Regions from separate parts of the Mesorhizobium sp. WSM4813 genome, predicted to be linked through region 2. Evidence: riboswitches for the same ligand, from Rfam matches in the RefSeq annotation. Region 2 holds a riboswitch; each other region holds the start of a gene.
What was found. A riboswitch is a leader RNA that binds a small molecule or an ion and turns the genes downstream of it on or off. The one in region 2 is predicted to bind thiamine pyrophosphate.

Region 1 (4,548 bases), on a different contig from region 2:
GAAACATTTGGTCCGGTCGCTGCCGTGACGCCTTTCGACAGCGAAGACGAGGTCATCGCCCGCGCCAACGCCACCGAATACGGCCTCGTCGCCTATGTCGTCACCGAGAACGGCGGCCGCCAATTGCGCATGGGCCGCGCACTCGACTACGGTATGGTCGCCATCAACCGCGTCAAGATCACCGGCGCGCCGATCCCGTTCGGCGGCGTCAAACAGTCCGGCATCGGCCGCGAAGGCTCGCGCCACGGGCTCGAAGCCTTTACTGACCTTAAATATCTCTGCCTGGACGTTGCGTAAGGTGTATCGACCTTCAGGTGATGCCGGTCTGCAAATGGCGGCGTCCTGCGCTTCCGGTGCTCACGTAAGAAAAAGTACGCTCCGCTCCGGTTCTCGGAAGCCACCATTTTCGACTCGGCCTGACCTGAATCTCGACACACCTTAAGCCGCGTCAGACCGTCTTTCTCTAAGGAGTCAAAAAATGCTCGACCAGTCCAACGAACTCGCCGCCTGGGACCGCGACCACTTCTTCCATCCTTCGACCCATATGGGCACGCATGCACGGGGTGAATCGCCGACCCGCATCATCGCCGGCGGCGAAGGCGTCACCATCTGGGACAACAACGGGCGCAAGAGCATCGATGCTTTCGCCGGGCTTTACTGCGTCAATGTCGGCTATGGCCGCCAGAAGATATCAGACGCCATCGCCGCCCAAGCCAAGAACCTCGCCTATTATCATGCCTATGTCGGCCACGGCACCGAGGCGTCGATCACGCTCTCCAAGATGATCATCGACCGGGCGCCGCAAGGCATGTCGAGGGTCTATTTCGGCCTCTCCGGTTCCGACGCCAACGAAACCAACATCAAGCTGATCTGGTACTACAACAACGTGCTCGGCCGTCCCGAGAAGAAGAAGATCATCTCACGCTGGCGCGGCTATCACGGCTCCGGCGTCATGACCGGATCGCTGACCGGGCTCGACCTGTTCCACAACGCGTTCGACCTGCCGCGCGCGCCGATCCTGCACACCGAGGCGCCCTACTACTTCCGCCGCGCCGACCGCTCGCTGAGCGAGGAGCAGTTCTCGCAATACTGCGCCGACAAGCTCGAGGAGATGATCCTGGCTGAGGGCCCGGACACGGTCGCCGCCTTCATCGGTGAGCCGATCCTCGGCACCGGCGGCATCGTGCCGCCGCCCGCTCTCTACTGGGAAAAGATCCAGGCGGTGCTGAGGAAGTACGACGTGCTGCTGGTTGCCGACGAAGTCGTCACTGGCTTCGGCCGGCTAGGCACCATGTTCGGCTCCGACCATTACGGCATCAAGCCCGACCTGATCACCATCGCCAAGGGCCTGACCTCGGCCTACGCGCCGCTGTCGGGCGTCATCGTCGCGGACAAGGTCTGGCAGGTGCTGGTGCAGGGTTCCGACAAGCTCGGCAGCATAGGCCATGGCTGGACCTATTCGGCGCATCCGATCTGCGTTGCCGCCGGCGTCGCCAACCTGGAACTGATCGACGAGATGGACCTGGTGACCAATGCCGGCGAGACCGGCGCCTATTTCCGCGCTGAACTGGCGAAAGCCATCGGCGGCCACAAAAATGTCGGCGAGGTTCGCGGCGACGGCATGCTGGCGGCAATCGAATTCGTCGCCGACCGGGACGACCGCGTGTTCTTCGACGCCTCGCAAAAGATCGGCCCGCAGGTCGCGACCGCCCTTGCCGAGCGCGGCGTCATCGGCCGGGCAATGCCGCAAGGCGACATTCTCGGCTTCGCGCCGCCGCTCTGCCTGACGCGCGAAGAGGCCGACATCGTCGTATCGAAGACGGCTGATGTGGTGAAAAGCGTGTTCGCGAACCTCTGAAGAACCGACATGAAAGCCATAGCCAAACCCCTCCCCGCCACCATGGCCGCCGTGCTTCTGACCGGTCACGGCGGACCGGAAAAGCTCGTCTACCGCACCGACGTGAAGGTGCCGTCGCCCGCCCCTGGTGAAGTGCTGGTCAAGGTCACTGCCTGCGGCATGAACAACACCGACGTCTGGGTGCGACAGGGCGCTTATGGCACGGAAGAAGACGCAGCCGCCGTGTCGACCTGGCGGCGGCAAGGCAACACGCTGACTTTCCCGCGAATCCAGGGCGCCGACACGGTCGGCCACATTGTCGCCGTCGGCGATGGTGTCTCGCCGGACCGCATCGGCGAGCGGGTGATGGTCGACTTCTCCATCTACAACCGCAACGACGATTCACTCGCCGACATCGACTATATGGGCCACGGCCGTGACGGCGGCTATGCCGAGTACCAGGCCGTGCCGGCCGACAACGCCCATGTTGTCGACACCAATCTGACCGATGTCGAACTCGCCACCTTCTGCTGCGCCTATCTCACCGGCGAACAGATGCTGGAACGCGCCGCGTTGAAGGCCGGCGAGCGCGTGCTGGTCACCGGCGCCTCCGGCGGCGTCGGCTCCGGCATCGTGCAGCTGGCGCGGGCGCGCGGCGCCATTCCCTATGCCGTCGTCGGCAAGGGCAAGGAACAGGCGGTGCTCGACATCGGCGCCGAGGCAGTGATCACCCGTGGCGTCGCTGACCTGGCGGCTGCGGTAAATGGGGCGGCAGGCGGACAGCCGATCGACGTGGTTGCCGACTTGGTCGGCGGCGCGATCTTCAATGACCTCTTGCGCATCCTTCGGCCCGAAGGCCGCTACACCACGGCCGGCGCGATTGCTGGCCCGGTCGTGCAGCTCGATCTGCGCACCATGTATCTCAAGCAGTTGCAGCTGCACGGGTCCAGCCAAGGCACGCGACACGATTTCCGCCGCATCGTCCACTACATCGAGGAGAAGAACATCCGGCCGCTGGTCGGCGGTGTCTACAGGCTCTCCGATTTCCACCGCGCCCAGGCGGATTTCATCGCCAAGGACTTTGTCGGCAAACTGGTGGTCGTTCCGGATGCCGTTTCGGATTTCGCTGTAATCCGTTGACAACCAACACTAACAAGATGTCGGGCTGTTCGCTGACACGGTGAGATCGAGCGCGACATGGCCTTGCGGGGCGCCGAAGCGAAGGAAGGCTTCCGACAGCGTCGCAAACACCGGCCCGGCGTCACCGCTCAGCTTCGTGCAGAAGTTCTTCGATCTGTCGAAGACGCCCGAGGTCTTGAGAAAGTCGATGCAGCCGTAGATCTCGTCCATGTGATGGCCCTCGCCGAGCGGATAGAGCGAGAACTGCGCGGCGACCTGTTGTCCGTTTTTTTTCGCGCTGTCGACATGCGCCCGCGCCGCACCGATGCGCTCGGTCAGAGACAGTCCGTGGCTGCTTCCGGAAATCGGTGTGCAGATCGGATCGTCGGGCTCGCCAGGGCAGCCGCGCGACACCGTCGCCGACAACACGCAATGCGCGCCACCTGCCGCCGCCGAGGCGAACAGATCGCGCATGGCCGGGAAAAGCTGTTCGGGCGGGCCGACGATCAGCGTCGAGATGTCGTCGGTCTCGATGCGGAAATTCGGCCGATAGGAATCCATCGCCGAAATTGCTCTAAGGATGACGCCGACGAAATCGTCGCACATCGGATACAGGGAAATCTGTGCACCTGAAAACATAGTCGCCTCGCTCCGCTGGCATTACCCAGATCAGCTTGAGGGACCGAAGGCTTGGCACCTTCCATCTCAGCCCCGGCAATACGGAGCGCCCCTGTCGATAGGGTGGACGTAGCACCGGCGCGGTGGATGTTCAAGTAGGATCCCGGGGCAATCGCTTCAGACCAATTGCCGAGCGTGGCGCCGCCAGCGAAGCTGCCGACTTCGCCAATCACCAACGCCCATTCAGCCTCTGCCTTCGGACGACCTGATCAGCTCAGTGACCCGACCTGCTTGACCGCGGCTTCGAGCGATCTTTCAAACGCGTCTACCACCTGATCGACCTGGGGCTCGGTGATGATGAGCGGCGGGCAGAAGGCCAGCGCGTCGCCCATGTTGCGCGAGATGACGCCGTTCTGCTGCATAAAACCGTTGACGAGCCCGCCCAGCGCGCCGGCCGTCTCCCACGGCGTCTTGTCCGCCTTGTCGCCAACCAGTTCGACCGCCGCGATCAGGCCGACGCCGCGCACCTCGCCGACAAGCGGGTGCGGAGCGAGCTCGCGCAGCCGCTTCTGCATATGCGCGCCGACCGTGCGCGCATTGCCGACAAGGTCGCGTTCCTCGATCAGCTTCAGGTTCTCGAACGCGACCGCCGCCGCGACTGGATGACCGCCGCCTGTGAAGCCGTGGCCGAAGGTGCCGATGCGATTGCTTTCGTCGGCAATCGGCTCGAAAACCTTTTCGTTGATCAGCAAGGCTGAGATCGGCAGGTACGAGGAAGAAATCTGCTTCGACAGCACCATGATGTCTGGCCTAATGCCGAAGGTCTGCGAGCCGAACATTTCGCCGGTTCGGCCAAAACCGCAGATGACCTCGTCGGCGACGAGCAGGACGTCGTATTTCGACAGGACCGCCTGAATCTTCTCCCAATAGCCGGCCGGGGGAACGATGACGCCGCCGGCGCCCATGATGGGCTC
Region 2 (4,548 bases):
AGCATGGCGGTGCCGAACCAACCTATCATGGCGGCGCCGATGCCTGAGGTGATGTGGTCGTAGCCCGGCGCGATGTCGGTCGTCAGCGGTCCAAGCGTATAGAATGGCGCCTCGCCGCACACAGCGAGCTGCTTGTCCATATTCTCCTTGATCTTGTGCATCGGTACGTGGCCGGGCCCCTCGATCATCACCTGGCAATCCTTGGCCCAGGCGATCTTCGTCAGCTCGCCGAGCGTTTCCAGCTCCGCGAATTGCGCGGCGTCGTTGGCGTCGGCGATCGAGCCCGGACGCAGCCCATCGCCCAGCGAAAAGGACACATCATAGGCGCGGCAGATGTCGCAGATTTCGGCGAAATGCTCGTAAAGGAAGCTCTCCCGGTGATGGTGCAGGCACCATTTGGCCATGATCGAGCCGCCGCGCGAGACGATACCCGTGACCCGGTCAACGGTCAGCGGGATATAGTGCAGCCGCACGCCGGCATGGATAGTGAAATAGTCGACACCCTGTTCGGCCTGTTCGATCAGCGTGTCGCGGTAGACCTCCCAGGTCAGATCCTCGGCAATGCCGTTAACCTTTTCGAGCGCCTGATAGAGCGGCACCGTGCCGATCGGCACCGGCGCATTGCGCACGATCCATTCGCGGATGTTGTGGATGTTGCGGCCGGTCGACAGGTCCATCACCGTATCGGCGCCCCAGCGGATCGACCAGACCATCTTTTCGACCTCCTCGGCCATCGAGGAGGTGACCGCCGAATTGCCGATATTGGCGTTGATCTTCACCAGGAAATTGCGGCCGATGATCATCGGCTCGCTCTCGGGATGATTGATGTTGGCGGGAATGATTGCCCGTCCGCGCGCCACCTCGTCGCGCACGAATTCGGGTGTGACGAAATCGGGGATCGCCGCGCCGAAGGCTTCGCCATCGCGCTCAACTTTGCCACGCAGGATCTCGCGGCCGAGGTTCTCGCGGATGGCCACGAACTCCATTTCTGGCGTGATGATGCCGGCGCGCGCATAGGCAAGCTGGGTCACTGCCTTGCCCGATCTGGCCCTGAGCGGGCGGTTGCGAACGGGAAATTCCGGCGTCAGGCGCTCGCCCACGGCGAACCCGTTGTCTTCCGGCCGGACATGGCGACCCTCATAGGCTTCGACATCGCCGCGCGCGGTAATCCATTCGTGGCGAAGCCGGGCAAGGCCCCTTTCGATGCTGGTTTCGACAGTCGGGTCTGTGTAGGGGCCGGATGGATCGTAGACGGTAACGGGCGGCTCGCCGGCCGTCGGATGGACGGAGATTTCGCGCATTGGCACCCTGATCTGCGGGTGGATAGTGCCGAGCTTGTGGACTTTTCGTGAGGCGGGCAGCGGTCCCGTCGACACGGCGGGGGTAAGGGCATTCATCGTGAGGCTCCTTTGCTCATGCATTGGAGACCCAGTTCTGTGCCGGAAGGATGAAAAGACGCTTTGGCCTGCCTGTTCAATACAGGACTACGGGCGTGAACTCCCGCAAAGCGCTTGCACCGTCCCTACGCCAGTATGAACTGGATCAGGTTCAACGGGTCACTGCGCCGCGAAAGCCAGCAGTATCTCAGCCCCTTGCCGGGACTCCCCTGGTGAATGCGTCAAGTTGAACGGGCCCGTGCCATGTTGTCAAGCGCGTTCGGCCGGCGGTAGTGGGTCAGTTTGAAATCTGCCCCCTCGCTCGTCGCGATCCGGGCCGAAATCCCATATGCTTATCGCAAGCAACGAGATTTGAGATGAGCTTGATGGTCAGCACACCTGAGGATGCCGCGACTGCCTTTGCCGATGCTTGGAATAGGCACGATATGGATGACTTCGCAGCGTTGTTCGCCAACGATGCTAATTTCGTCAATGTCGTAGGCGTGTGGTGGAAGAACCGCACCGAGATCGAAGCGGCGCATCGCGCAACTCATGAAACCATGTTTCGTGATAGCCGATTGGAAGGTGATGTCTCGGCAGTTGTGGAATTAGCTCCCGGTCTTGCATCCGTGCACTACACATGGACCCTGACTGGCGCATCCGCCCCGGACGGCTCACCCGCTGGAACACGAGAGGGCATTCTGCTTCTGATTGTGAAGGAAGAACAGTCGGGCTGGCAGATAAAGGTGGCCCAAAACACTGACATTGTTGCGGGGGCGATTGCTCCCCCTTCAAGCGCAAAGAGATAACTATGCCTGTAGGACCTAAGTACAGAAGCGCCCCGCCGACGTGATCGGCAATGCCGTCCGCGCATGATTCCACTCATGGGTCGCGACAGTCGCGATGCATCATCAACAGATCACCCGAGACGGCGAAGGTCTCAATGCAGTGGTGTCAGGGGCTGGAATTCGGGAGCGGCATGCTTCTCTCTACCATGGCTGGCAGGCAGGCAAATGCGAACAGTCAGCCCGGTGGGGGCTCGGCCGAGAAGCGCGATTTCGCCTTGATGGCGTCTGACGACATCCCGCGCAATGGACAGTCCCAATCCGAAACCGCTGCGTTCCGTCGATGTGCGAGCGCTATCGCTTTTGAAGAACGGCTCAAAGACTTTTTGGCGCTGCGACTCGGGGATTCCCGGACCATCGTCGGAAATATCGATCTGGACACTATGTGAGGCGGCGAGCGAAAGCCGCACATCCACTAACGTTCCATTCTTTACGCCGTTTTCGACGACGTTTGTGATCGCCCTCATCAGCGTGTTGCGCCGACAGGTGATAACGCAACGGTCGGGACCGTGGTAGGAAACCTGATGACCCATGTCGCTGAAATCCGTGCAAATCGTCTGCAGCAGACTGGCTAATTCGACGCGTTGCATTGGCTCGGAGCGGTCATCCTCGCGCAAATAGGTGAGAGTCTCGGCAAGCATGCCACTGATTTTGCCGATGTCGCGCAGCATCTGGTCCCGAATCGAAGGATTGGGGAGCTGCTCAGTCCGCAATCGCAGCCGCGTCAAGGGCGTGCGAAGGTCATGGCTAATTGCGGCGAGCATACGAGTGCGGTCATCGATCATCGCCCGGATCCGATCGCGCATATGGTTCATGGCACGCGCCACTTGGGCGACCTCTTTCGGTCCCTCTTCGCTCAAAATCCGATCATCGCTAGTCGGCCGTCCAAAAGAGTGTGCCGCCGCGGCGATCGAGGAAAGTGGCGCTGTAATCCAGCGCACGGCGTATACCGGAATGAAAAGAATAAAGAGTGTGACAACGACAAGAACAAATGTCCCCGGCACAAGGAGAAACCTCATCCATCCTGGAAGGGGCGGACTGTCAAAAACGAGGGCGCTCTGCTGATCGAGCCTGACCACCATTGTCCCCCGTTGGGCCGGCGGTGCGCGGTCTCTTAGGACCTTGACCCCGTAGGTATGCTCCAGCCGTTCGTCAGCTATACGTTCCTGTTCGGACGGGCTAGCTGGCGAGGGTGCCAATTGCGGGAGTGGTATTCTTCGCACCCCCATCCCCGATTCGCGTGCCATTTCGAGCAATTTCAAAAGGTCTTCTGGCGATTTCGCCGCTTTAGCCAATTTCGTGATGGCGATCACACGGCCAATGCCAAAGCTCGATCGCTTCGAAAGCTCCGATTCATAGGAGAACAAGAGCACGATCATAAACGTAACCAGGCTCGCCGCCACGAGAGAAGCGATGACCAGCCCGGTGATTTGCCCAGTTACCGTCTGTGGCAGAACACGCGCAACCAAGCGCATCAGGTCGGCTCCACCTTGGGTGTGAAAATATATCCACCGAGCCGAACGGTTTTGATCAGCTTTGGGTATCTTGGATCCGCCTCGATCTTCTGCCGGATGCGACTTACGTGGATATCGATGCTGCGTTCGATCGGGCCGGCCAACCCGCCGTGGGTGAGCTTGAGAAGCCCCTCACGCGAAAGCACCTGACCAGGGTTACGGCACAAAGCAAGAAGCAGATCGAATTCGGCACTCGTAACAGTCACCTGTGCGTCGTCCGGGCTGCGCAGTTCGCGTGCGGAGGGATCGATCAGCCAGCCATCGAAACGGAGGGGCCTCCCAGCAATGCCTCGCCGCCCCTTGTCGTGCGTGCGCCGCAGCAGAGCTCGGATACGCGCCACGAGCTCCCGCGAACTGAAAGGCTTTGCGACATAGTCGTCTGCGCCAACCTCCAGCCCAACCACTCGGTCGATCTCCTGATCGAGGGAGGTCAACATGATGATCGGTATTTGCGAAGTGGCCCGCAGCCGGCGGCAAATGCTGATTCCGTCCTCTCCGGGCAACATGATGTCGAGCAGGATGACGTCCACACAGCCTTGCTCGAGGATTCGGTCCATTTCCGGCCCTGTGCCTGCCAAGGAAGCGACGAAACCATTCTTGGACAGGACCTCGGACAGAATCCGCGAGATCTCCACGTCGTCCTCAACGAGCAGGACATGCGTGGCGGAAGTGGACAGATCTTGCAGCATTCGGAATCCACTAGCGAACCACGACCTGGCTTCATTTTCTATGGATGAGCCGAGGCTGTCATCGCGCCATTTATATTTTTTTGTTTCTAAAAGTTGCGGCCTTCGTTGAGAACCCGGCAATCCA
Region 3 (4,548 bases), on a different contig from region 2:
ACTTGCCGAGATCAGTCGACAATCCCATGCCCGAATAGACTGCGTTGAACACCACGGTCTGAACCAGGATGCCGGGTAGGAAGAACTGCAGGTATTCGCCAGGCGAACCGGCGAGTGCGCCGCCGAAGACGAAGGTGAAGAGCAGGGTGAACATGATCGGAGTCATCACCAGATCGAAGAGCTGCTCCGGCACATGCTTGAATTTCAGCACCGCGCGCCATCCGAAGACCAGCGCGTTGGAAAGGGCTGATGGGGTCTTAGGTCGGGCGACGCTTTGCAGCCGCTGCAGGGATGTCGTGTCGATCATGGGTTGTCGTCCTTCCGGCTTTCACCCAGGCCCGGCCGGCCCGTCAGCGCGAAGAAGACCTCCTCGAGGCTGGGCTGACCCATGGAGAAATCCGACAGCTCGATGCCGGCGGCGACCAGATCGGCCAGCGCCTCGTTGGCGGCCTTCGCCGTGCCAGCAAGGACGGAGAGTTCCGCGCCTTCGGCACTGCGTTGGACAGGATGTTCCAGCCGGCGTTCCAGAATGGTCGCCGCCTGGTCCAGCCGTGCGACATCGGCGAGCGCAACATGGAGAAAGCCGGAGCCGGTGGCCGCCTTCAGTTCGCGGCTGGTGCCCTCGGCGATTTTCCTGCCGTGGTCGATGACGGCGATGCGCGCTGCGAGTTGGTCGGCCTCTTCGAGATATTGCGTGGTGAGCAGGATGGTGACGCCGGCCTCAGCGAGGCCGCGGATCATGCCCCAGACATCCTTGCGGGCGTTCGGGTCGAGGCCTGTAGTCGGCTCGTCAAGGAACAGCACGCCCGGCGTGACGACCAGCGAGGCGGCTATGTCGAGCCGCCTTCGCATGCCACCCGAATAATCCCTCACCTGCTTCGTCGCCGCTTCGGACAAGCCGAAAGCCGCGAGCAGGTCGTCCGCACGGGCTTTCGCGGCGCGACCGCGAAAACCCCAGAGTCGGGCGAGCAGGACGAGATTCTCCCGGCCCGTCAGGTCCTCGTCGAGCGAAGCGAACTGCCCGGTCATCGCGATTGCCGCACGGACCGCATGCGGGGCCTGCACGAGATCGTGCCCCATCACGGTCGCGGAGCCGGCGTCGGGGCGCGACAGCGTCGCGAGCATCCGCATCAGCGTTGTCTTGCCGGCGCCGTTCGGACCCAGGATGGCGAAAATCATGCCGCGCGGCACATCGAGATCGATACCATCGACCGCTCGCAGCTTGCCGAATGTCTTGACCAGGCCGCGGGCGCAAATGGCTGACTGGGCAAGAGCCATGGAGGGCACGCGCATAGAAGAAGTATCGTTCATGCAATCATCCGGCAGTCGCAAAATGAAGGCCAACTTCGGCGCAATGGCTGCGTCGTCAATTCCTCTGCGGGCGCATGAGCTTACCGTCTGGCTTATCCTCGTGCCAGAGGCTCCGACACTACCGGGCCGCCGAGCTGAAGCGCCGGTCAGATCGTATATCGGACAGGCCGCTACTCATCTTGGGGTTTCTCACTCGATCACGGCACAGGCCTGACGGTTTCCGGCATCACCGGCAGGCTGGCTTTTGTAGTCGTCCTGTCCGCCGTGGATCATCAATGCCTTGCCTCGTATCGCCGTATCTCCACCATCCAGCTTGACCATGCTGTTGAAAGCCTGGGCACGCAAAACGCCGTCGGGGCCGACCCGCTGATTCGGCATATCGCCTGCGTGCGGGCCTTTCCCAGTGAGGTATCCATGTTCGGCATTCGTCGGGTTGAAGTGCCCCCCTGCCGACTCATGGCCGGTCTGATGATCGCACTTTCCGGTTTCATGAACATGGAATGCGACCCATTCGCCCGCAGGCAGTCCTGTAACCTCCAACTCTATCAGCACCCCTTGCGCCGTCTCGGTCAGCGTGGCCGTTCCGTTCTTCTCGCCAGCCATGTTGACGAATTCGGCTTTTGCAGTCGCGGTGTCCTGAGCCGCTGCAGGCATCGCGACCGCCAGCGCCAACCCTGCTGCTACAACCAATTTTTTCATCGACTCGGCCTCCGGTTGTCCAAGGCATCCAAACAACAAAGGGACCTCTTCGTTCCATTTGGAACTTGGGTTTTTGTCTCCGGCACGGCCGCCAGGAAAGCGACGCCGACCACCTTTTCGATGTGTCTTCAGTCTACACCAGTTCGAAGAGTTCCGCGGTTTGCCAGCCAGCCAGCAGTATGATGATACCCCCTACGAGCCTGAGAAGCGTCTTTTCTGTAATCGACTTCACCATCAATCCGGCCATCGGCGCTGCGATCACGCCGCCGAGGACCAAGCCGGCAACGGCGATTAGATTTTCCGCCAGCTCTCCTGCCTCCTCCCAATGGCCTGTTAGCAAGGCAAACAAGAAGGTCAGAGACACCGAGAACGTGATGAGGAACTCGCTGGCATTAACCGTTCCGATAACATAGCGGGGCGTCCCGCCAAAACCGAGAAGGCCCGTCGTTACGATGGGTCCCCAGCCGCCACCCCCTGCGGCGTCGAGAAATCCACCACCAAGTCCAAGCGGAGCTACCGCGCCTGCAGGAACCGGCTTGCTTGGGATCCGCCGGAAGGAACGGAACAGGAGCCAAGCTCCGACGAGTGCAAGGTATGTGGTCACATGTGGCTTCATGACGGCCCCTTCAAACGACGTAAGCACAAAAGCGCCGAGAACGCCGCCGAGCACGCCAAACGGCATCAGCCGCCAGAAAAGTTTCCAGTCGATATTGCGGTGATAGAGGTGAGCCGAGCCCGAGGCCGCAGTGGTAAACAGCTCAGCCGCGTGAACTGAAGCCGAAGCGTGTGCAGGAGAAACGCCAAACCCCAGCAGTGTTGTCGAGCAAACCACGCCGTAGGCCATGCCGAGAGCCCCGTCCACAGCTTGCGCTACAAACCCCACGAGCGCAAAAAGAATGAATTCTTGCATTTGGCTCTCCAACAAAGCGCGGTTGTAATTGGCGAAAGAGAAACCCGCTGCCTCAACGTACGCAATTTATGCCTTCATGCTTCCACAATTCACCAAACGCCTGGGATCGATAATGGTGACGACGAATGGGAAACTGTCCGCTCGATCCACGCCTTCCTTACACTTTCAAAGTCATTTAGCTTCTCAGAACATTCAGGCGATCTCGAACACGATGCTGGGTTGGCACCCTCTTAAGTTGAAGCCGCGCATTAATCGACCTTCCTCGAAAGACCACGTCAGTCGCTCAAGCCGCACCTCCGCCGACCTGAGGTTTCCAGGTCGGACGCAGGCTTGCAGCTCTACCCCATATCTGTTTAATTGCCGCCATCCACAGGGGTGCTCCGTATCGTCGGGGCTGAGAGATGGGCTGCTAGCCCGTAAACCCTAGAGCTGATCTGGATAATACCAGCGGAGCGAGGCGGGCGATGTTTTCTGACGCACAGATTTTTCTTTATCCGACAACCGGCGATTTCGTCGGCGTCATCATCTCCGCGCTCGATGCGCTCGACCCTTGTCGCGATCCGTTGCGCATAGGCACAGACGATATTTCGACGCTGCCGGTCGGCCCCCTCGATGGCCATGTCACGATCGAGCTTACGGTTTCGGCCAACAGCCCGACCCTGCGCTGATCCTTTTCGCGCCGGAGGTCTCGCATGTCCCAACCTTTCTCCGCCGCACCGCGAATCGCAGCCTTGTTCGCCAAGGTCGGACCGGTCCTTCTATCGGTCGGCGCGCTGGTTTTGGCTTGGTAGCTCTATGCGCGCATCTCGGGCATCTCGCCCACCACGCTGCCCGCGCCGTCACGCGTCCTCGCCCAGGCCATCCAGCAGCGCCAGGCGCTGTTCGACAACACCGTGCCGACGATCAGCGCTACATTGGCGGGTTTCGCCTGCTCGCTGGCCGTTGCCTTCATCCTTTCGGTGCTGATCGACTTCTTCAAGCCGCTGCGCCGCGCCCTGTTCCCGGTGTTCATCATCAGCCAGACGCTGCCGCTGGTGGCGATCGCCCCGCTAGTCGTTCTCTGGTTCGGCTTCGGGCTCACGCCGAAGATCATGCTGGTCGCCCTCGTGACTTTCTTTCCCATGCTGGTCGCGCTGGTGCAGGGTTACGAATCGACGGATCGAGACATTTCGGCGCTTCTGAGTTCGATGGGCGCTTCCCGCATGCGCATTTTCCTGCTGGCCCGCCTGCCCTCCTCGCTGCCCTATTTCTTTGCCGGACTGCGCATCTCGATCACCTATGCCGTGGTGGGCGCCATCTTCGCGGAATATGCCGGTGCTGCCAAAGGGCTCGGCATCTACATGCTCAACGCCAAGAACAATTTCCGGCCCGATCTCGTGCTGGCGCCCGTGCTGGTCAGCGCCTTGCTCACCCTGGTCCTGTTTGCCGCTACGGTGCTGATCCAGCGCGTCGCCGCGCCATGGGAGCGGCTCGATGGCGCACGAAAATCATGAGCAGGCGGCTGGAGCTGCGCGACGTCAGCAAGCGTTTTGGCGACATCGACGTGCTTGCCGGCATCACCCTGCATGTCGAGCCGGGCGAACTCGTTTCAATCCTCGGCCCCTCCGGAGCCGGCAAGTCCACTATCT
Region 4 (4,548 bases), on a different contig from region 2:
AAGCCGGCCACCAGATTAAGCAGCGTCGATTTTCCCGAGCCGCTCGGCCCCATGATGGCGGTGATCTTCGAGGCGGCGAACTCGACATCGAGTAAAAACGGCGCTTCGCGATAGCTGAACGAGACCTTTTCCAGCCGCACAGCCGTACCGCTTTCGCTGTTGAGCGTCATGATTTTTCTCCCCGTCCCAGCCAGTCCGCGGCCACGACAAGCGCGAGACAGACCAGGCCGAGCAGCAATGCCAGGCCTGCCGCGTCCATAGTGCGGTAGCTGCCCATGCGCGACAGCAAGAGATAAGGCAGCGTCTGCAGGGAGTCGCTGCCGAACAGGGCAATGACGCCGAGATCGCCGAGCGACAAAGCGATCGCGAACGCGAAACCGGTGGCGAGCGGCCGCCGCAGCGACGGCCAGTCGACCAGCCGGAACCGGTCCCAGCCCGAAATGCCAAGCAGCAAACAGAGCCGTTCGTGGCGTTCGCTCGCCGCATCATAGCCGGGGCGAATGGCGCGGATGGCAAACGGCATCGCCATCACCGCGTTGACGGCGACGACCATGACAGGGGCGATGGCAAAGACGTCGCTGACAGCACGCAGGAGCAGGAACCAGCCGGCGCCGATGACGATGGGCGGCACGACGAGGACGAAGCCGGCGCCGGCATCGGTGGCGTATTCGAGCAGCGTCTTGGCGTCGACGCGACGCCTCAAGGCCAGCGCCCGTCGTGCCATGACGAGCGACAGCGACAGCGCCACTGAAAGCAGCGCCGCCAGCAAGGCGAGCACGGCGCTGGTCAGCGTTGCCTGCCGCACCGCGCGCTCGGCCGCCAGCCGGCCGAGATCGGCGCCAAGGCCTGACGTCACCGTGGCCGCCATCGGCCCGGCGACGAACAGCAATGCCAGAACGATCAATGCTGCGTTCAGCACGGTCTCGGCCGTACCAGCCGAAAGATACCGGCGCGGTGCCACCGGCAGGTTGGCGTCGCCGACGGTGTTGGCGCCAAGCCGCATCAAAGCAAGCACCACGATGAAGGTCAGAGCGATCTGCAGCAGTGTCAGCGTCACCGCGCGGGCAGGATCGAAATCGAAACGCAACGCCTGGTAGATGGCGACCTCCAGTGTCGTCGCGCGCGGCCCGCCGCCCAGCGTGAGCACGATAGTAAAGGATGTGATGCAGAGCATGAAGACAAGCCCGGCGACGCCTGGCAGTACCGCACGCAGCGTCGGCCATTCGATCAGCCGGAATGCGGGTCTGGCGCCCATGCCGAGCTGGCTCGCCAGCCGCCACTGGTCGGCCGGCACTGTCGCCAGCGCCTCGAGGAACAGCCGCGTCGCCAGCGGCAGATTGAAGAAGACATGGGCGACGAGGATGCCGGGCAGGCCGTAAATGCCCGGCCAGCCCTGGCCGCCAATCGCGGTGAGCACGCCGGCGAAATAGCCGGCACGGCCATAGAGGGCCAGAATGCCGAGCGCAGCGACGATCGCCGGCAGCGCAAGCGGCACGGCAAAGAGCTGCAGGATCAGGCCGCGGCCAAAGAAGCGCGGATGCCGCGACAGCGCCCGCGCAACGAACAGCGCCGGCACGACGGAAAGCAGTGTTGACAGCAAAGCCTGCCACAGCGTGAAACGGGCGACGCGGAAGAGGTAGGAATCGAAGCCCGAAATGGCGCCGGACGGATCGCGTGTAGCCTCAAGGATGAGCCCGGCGAAGGCCCCGCCGATCAGCAGCGCAACAGCGGCAAGCGCGATGGTGCCGGCGGTGACGCGGGGATCGGTAGGATGGCCAGTGTGCATGCCGCCCTGCCTAGTTCAACGATCGTCGAAGCAAAAAATATGGCTGAGGTCGAGTTCCCGCCCACCCCCCTCTGTCCTGCCGGACATCTCCCCCTCAAGTGGGGAGATTGGCAGCTTCACCCTCGCCTCAATCTTTCGACTGTTGCGATTGGCGAAAGCGGAAGTGACATCCGATCTCCCCCCTTGTGGGGGAGATGTCCGGCAGGACAGAGGGGGGCGCCGTAGAGTAATCATCTTTCAATCACAAGCTACTCGCTCATCACCGACAGCCATTCGTCGACCCAGGCCTTTCGGTTCGCGGCGACCTCTTCGGGGCTGAACAGCAAAGTCTTGGTCGGCTTGATGAGCTTGTCGAAAGCCGGATTGAGCGGCTTCTCGGTCTTGCCGGCCGGGAACATCCAGTTGGTCTCGGGAATGACATCCTGGAATTTCGGCCCGGTCATGAAGGCGATGAACTGTTTCGCCAACGGGTTCTTCGCACCCGTGGTGGTTATGCCGGCAACCTCGATCTGCAGATACTCGCCCTCCTCGAAGGACGCTGCCTGATAGCGCTCGGTGTTTTCGGCAACCATGTGGTAGGCCGGCGAGGTGGTGTAGGACAGCACCATCGGCGCCTCGCCCTTGGTGAACAGGCCGTAGGCCTCGCTCCAGCCCGGCGTCACGGTGAGGACTTTTGCCTTAAGCTTGGCCCAGGCTTCCGGCGCCTTGTCGCCATAAACCGACCTCACCCACAACAGCAGGCCGAGACCGGGCGTCGAGGTGCGCGGATCCTGGATGACGATCTTCTCATCGGCATCGCCCTCGACCAATTCCTTCAGGCTCTTCGGCGGGTTTTTGAGCTTTTCGGTGTCGTAGACGACGGCGAAATAGCCATAGTCGAACGGCACGAAAATATCGTCGCTCCAGCCGCCTGGCACATTGACGTCGATGACGGCGCCATGCGGTGAAAACAGGCCGGTGGCCTTGGCTTCCGCCGTCAGATTGGTGTCGAGGCCGAGCACGATATCGGCCTTGGTCGCGGCCCCTTCCAGCTTGACGCGGTTGAGCAGGGCGACGCCGTCGGCGACCGCGACGAATTCGAGAGTACAGCCGCATTCGGCCTCGAAGGCCTTCTTCACCGCGGGGCCAGGACCCCAGTCGGCGGTGAAGCTCTCATAGGTATAAACGGTGAGTTTTTCCTGCGCGGATGCTGGCCCGGTGCCGGCGAGAACGGACGCCGCAAGCAGCACTGCCGAAACAAGAGTGTATAAAAACGTGCGCATCGGCGCCTCCTTCGTTAGTGTTGAAAGGAATTGAGGCGTCGGGCTGTCCGAAACGTCTAATCCCTCCGCCGGTACAAACCGGATCAGGTTCAGCGGGTTGGCATGGTTGCCTCTCAGCTGGTCCGCGAAGATCGCGTCCAGCACCCCGTTAGAGCGTTTCGACACATAGGCCCGGCCCAGTTGCGGCGCAAGCGGAAGTTTTGCCGGGCATCCAGCACGCGGCCTTCCGTTTCGCAAGCAGGGCTGGTAAGGGCCACGCATATGAGCAAATTCACCATTCTGCTTGGCGGCGATCTAATCCGCACGCCGCTGCTCGACCGCCAGGTCGAAGGCTCCCGTGTCATCGCCGCCGACGCCGGCATGAGCCATGCCCGGACGCTGCGCCTGACGCCGGAACTCTGGGTCGGCGACTTCGATTCGGTGCCGGCGGATTTGCCGGACGAACTGGCCGCCGTGCCCCGCCAGGTGTTTCCGGCAGAAAAGGACAAGACCGACGGCGAACTGGCTATCGCCGCCGCGCTCGAACGCGGCGCGACCAGCCTCGTGCTCGCCGGCGCGTTCGGCGGCAAGCGCACCGACCACACCTTCCTGCACCTGGCGCTCAGCGTCCGACTGGCCGAGGCAGGCACGGAGGTGCTTTTGACCAGCGGCGCACAGGAAGGCATCCCCTTGCTTCGCGGAAAGGCCGGCTTCGACTACGCCGATGGCACGCTGTTTTCGATTCTCGGCTTTTCCGACCTTTCCGGCCTGACCGTGACCGGCGCCAAATGGCCGCTGAACCATGTCGAGGTGGCATTCGGCTCGTCACTGACCATTTCCAATGAGGTCAAGGGCCGGCTCGAAATCGCGCTGGGCAGCGGCCGCGCGCTGTTGCTCGGACACCCATTTCCCCTTACCTGAAAGCTGACATGGCGCCGCCACTTCTCAATCTCGACGGCATAAAACTGACCTTTGGTGGCACGCCGCTGCTCGACGGGGCGGAACTGACGGCGTCGGCAGGCGACAAGATCGCTTTGGTCGGCCGCAACGGCTCGGGCAAGTCGACGTTGCTCAAGATCGCTGCGGGATTGATCGAGCCGCAGGACGGTGAGGTGTTCCGCCAGCCTTCAGCGACAGTGCGCTACCTGCCGCAAATGCCCGACATGGATGGTTTCGCCAGCGTCCGCGCCTATGTCGAGGCGGGGCTCGGACCCGCCGACGATCCCTACCGCGCCACCTATCTGATGGAGCATCTCGGCCTGTCCGGCGACGAGCAGCCAAACGATCTCTCCGGCGGCGAGGCGCGCCGTGCCGCCCTTGCCCGCGTCATGGCGCCGGAGCCCGACATTCTTCTCCTTGATGAGCCGACCAACCATCTCGACCTGTCGGTCATTGAGTGGTTGGAGGAGGAGCTTGCCCGCACCTCTTCGGCGCTGATTGTCATCTCGCACGACCGCCGCTTCCTCGAGCGCGTGTCGCGCGCCACCGTCTGGCTCGATCGCGGCCAGACCCGCAGGCTGG

Region 1: linked by a shared signal. The riboswitch ahead of AC0L25_RS11500 (YkoF family thiamine/hydroxymethylpyrimidine-binding protein) and the one ahead of thiC (phosphomethylpyrimidine synthase ThiC) in region 2 are both predicted to bind thiamine pyrophosphate.
Region 3: linked by a shared signal. The riboswitch ahead of AC0L25_RS16620 (YkoF family thiamine-binding protein) and the one ahead of thiC (phosphomethylpyrimidine synthase ThiC) in region 2 are both predicted to bind thiamine pyrophosphate.
Region 4: linked by a shared signal. The riboswitch ahead of thiB (thiamine ABC transporter substrate binding subunit) and the one ahead of thiC (phosphomethylpyrimidine synthase ThiC) in region 2 are both predicted to bind thiamine pyrophosphate.

Annotation. Positions count from the first base shown of each region.
Region 1 covers NZ_JBVVQU010000016.1:41,733-46,280, forward strand. Annotated here, with positions in the region: gene AC0L25_RS11485 (NAD-dependent succinate-semialdehyde dehydrogenase) at 1-297, shown strand, start outside; gene AC0L25_RS11490 (aminotransferase) at 479-1,858, shown strand; gene AC0L25_RS11495 (alcohol dehydrogenase family protein) at 1,868-2,977, shown strand; gene AC0L25_RS11500 (YkoF family thiamine/hydroxymethylpyrimidine-binding protein) at 2,987-3,595, opposite strand; TPP riboswitch at 3,586-3,698, opposite strand; gene AC0L25_RS11505 (aspartate aminotransferase family protein) at 3,844-4,548, opposite strand, start outside.
Region 2 covers NZ_JBVVQU010000006.1:117,829-122,376, reverse strand. Annotated here, with positions in the region: gene thiC (phosphomethylpyrimidine synthase ThiC) at 1-1,397, opposite strand, end outside; TPP riboswitch at 1,502-1,618, opposite strand; gene AC0L25_RS05225 (SgcJ/EcaC family oxidoreductase) at 1,754-2,185, shown strand; gene AC0L25_RS05220 (ATP-binding protein) at 2,317-3,696, opposite strand; gene AC0L25_RS05215 (response regulator) at 3,696-4,424, opposite strand.
Region 3 covers NZ_JBVVQU010000025.1:85,134-89,681, reverse strand. Annotated here, with positions in the region: gene AC0L25_RS16640 (hypothetical protein) at 1-307, opposite strand, end outside; gene AC0L25_RS16635 (ATP-binding cassette domain-containing protein) at 304-1,311, opposite strand; gene AC0L25_RS16630 (superoxide dismutase family protein) at 1,501-2,010, opposite strand; gene AC0L25_RS16625 (sulfite exporter TauE/SafE family protein) at 2,144-2,920, opposite strand; TPP riboswitch at 3,282-3,394, shown strand; gene AC0L25_RS16620 (YkoF family thiamine-binding protein) at 3,385-3,588, shown strand; gene AC0L25_RS16615 (ABC transporter permease) at 3,724-4,413, shown strand; gene AC0L25_RS16610 (ABC transporter ATP-binding protein) at 4,410-4,548, shown strand, end outside.
Region 4 covers NZ_JBVVQU010000056.1:24,873-29,420, forward strand. Annotated here, with positions in the region: gene thiQ (thiamine ABC transporter ATP-binding protein) at 1-170, opposite strand, end outside; gene thiP (thiamine/thiamine pyrophosphate ABC transporter permease) at 167-1,786, opposite strand; gene thiB (thiamine ABC transporter substrate binding subunit) at 2,035-3,048, opposite strand; TPP riboswitch at 3,092-3,206, opposite strand; gene AC0L25_RS26145 (thiamine diphosphokinase) at 3,310-3,948, shown strand; gene AC0L25_RS26150 (ABC-F family ATP-binding cassette domain-containing protein) at 3,957-4,548, shown strand, end outside.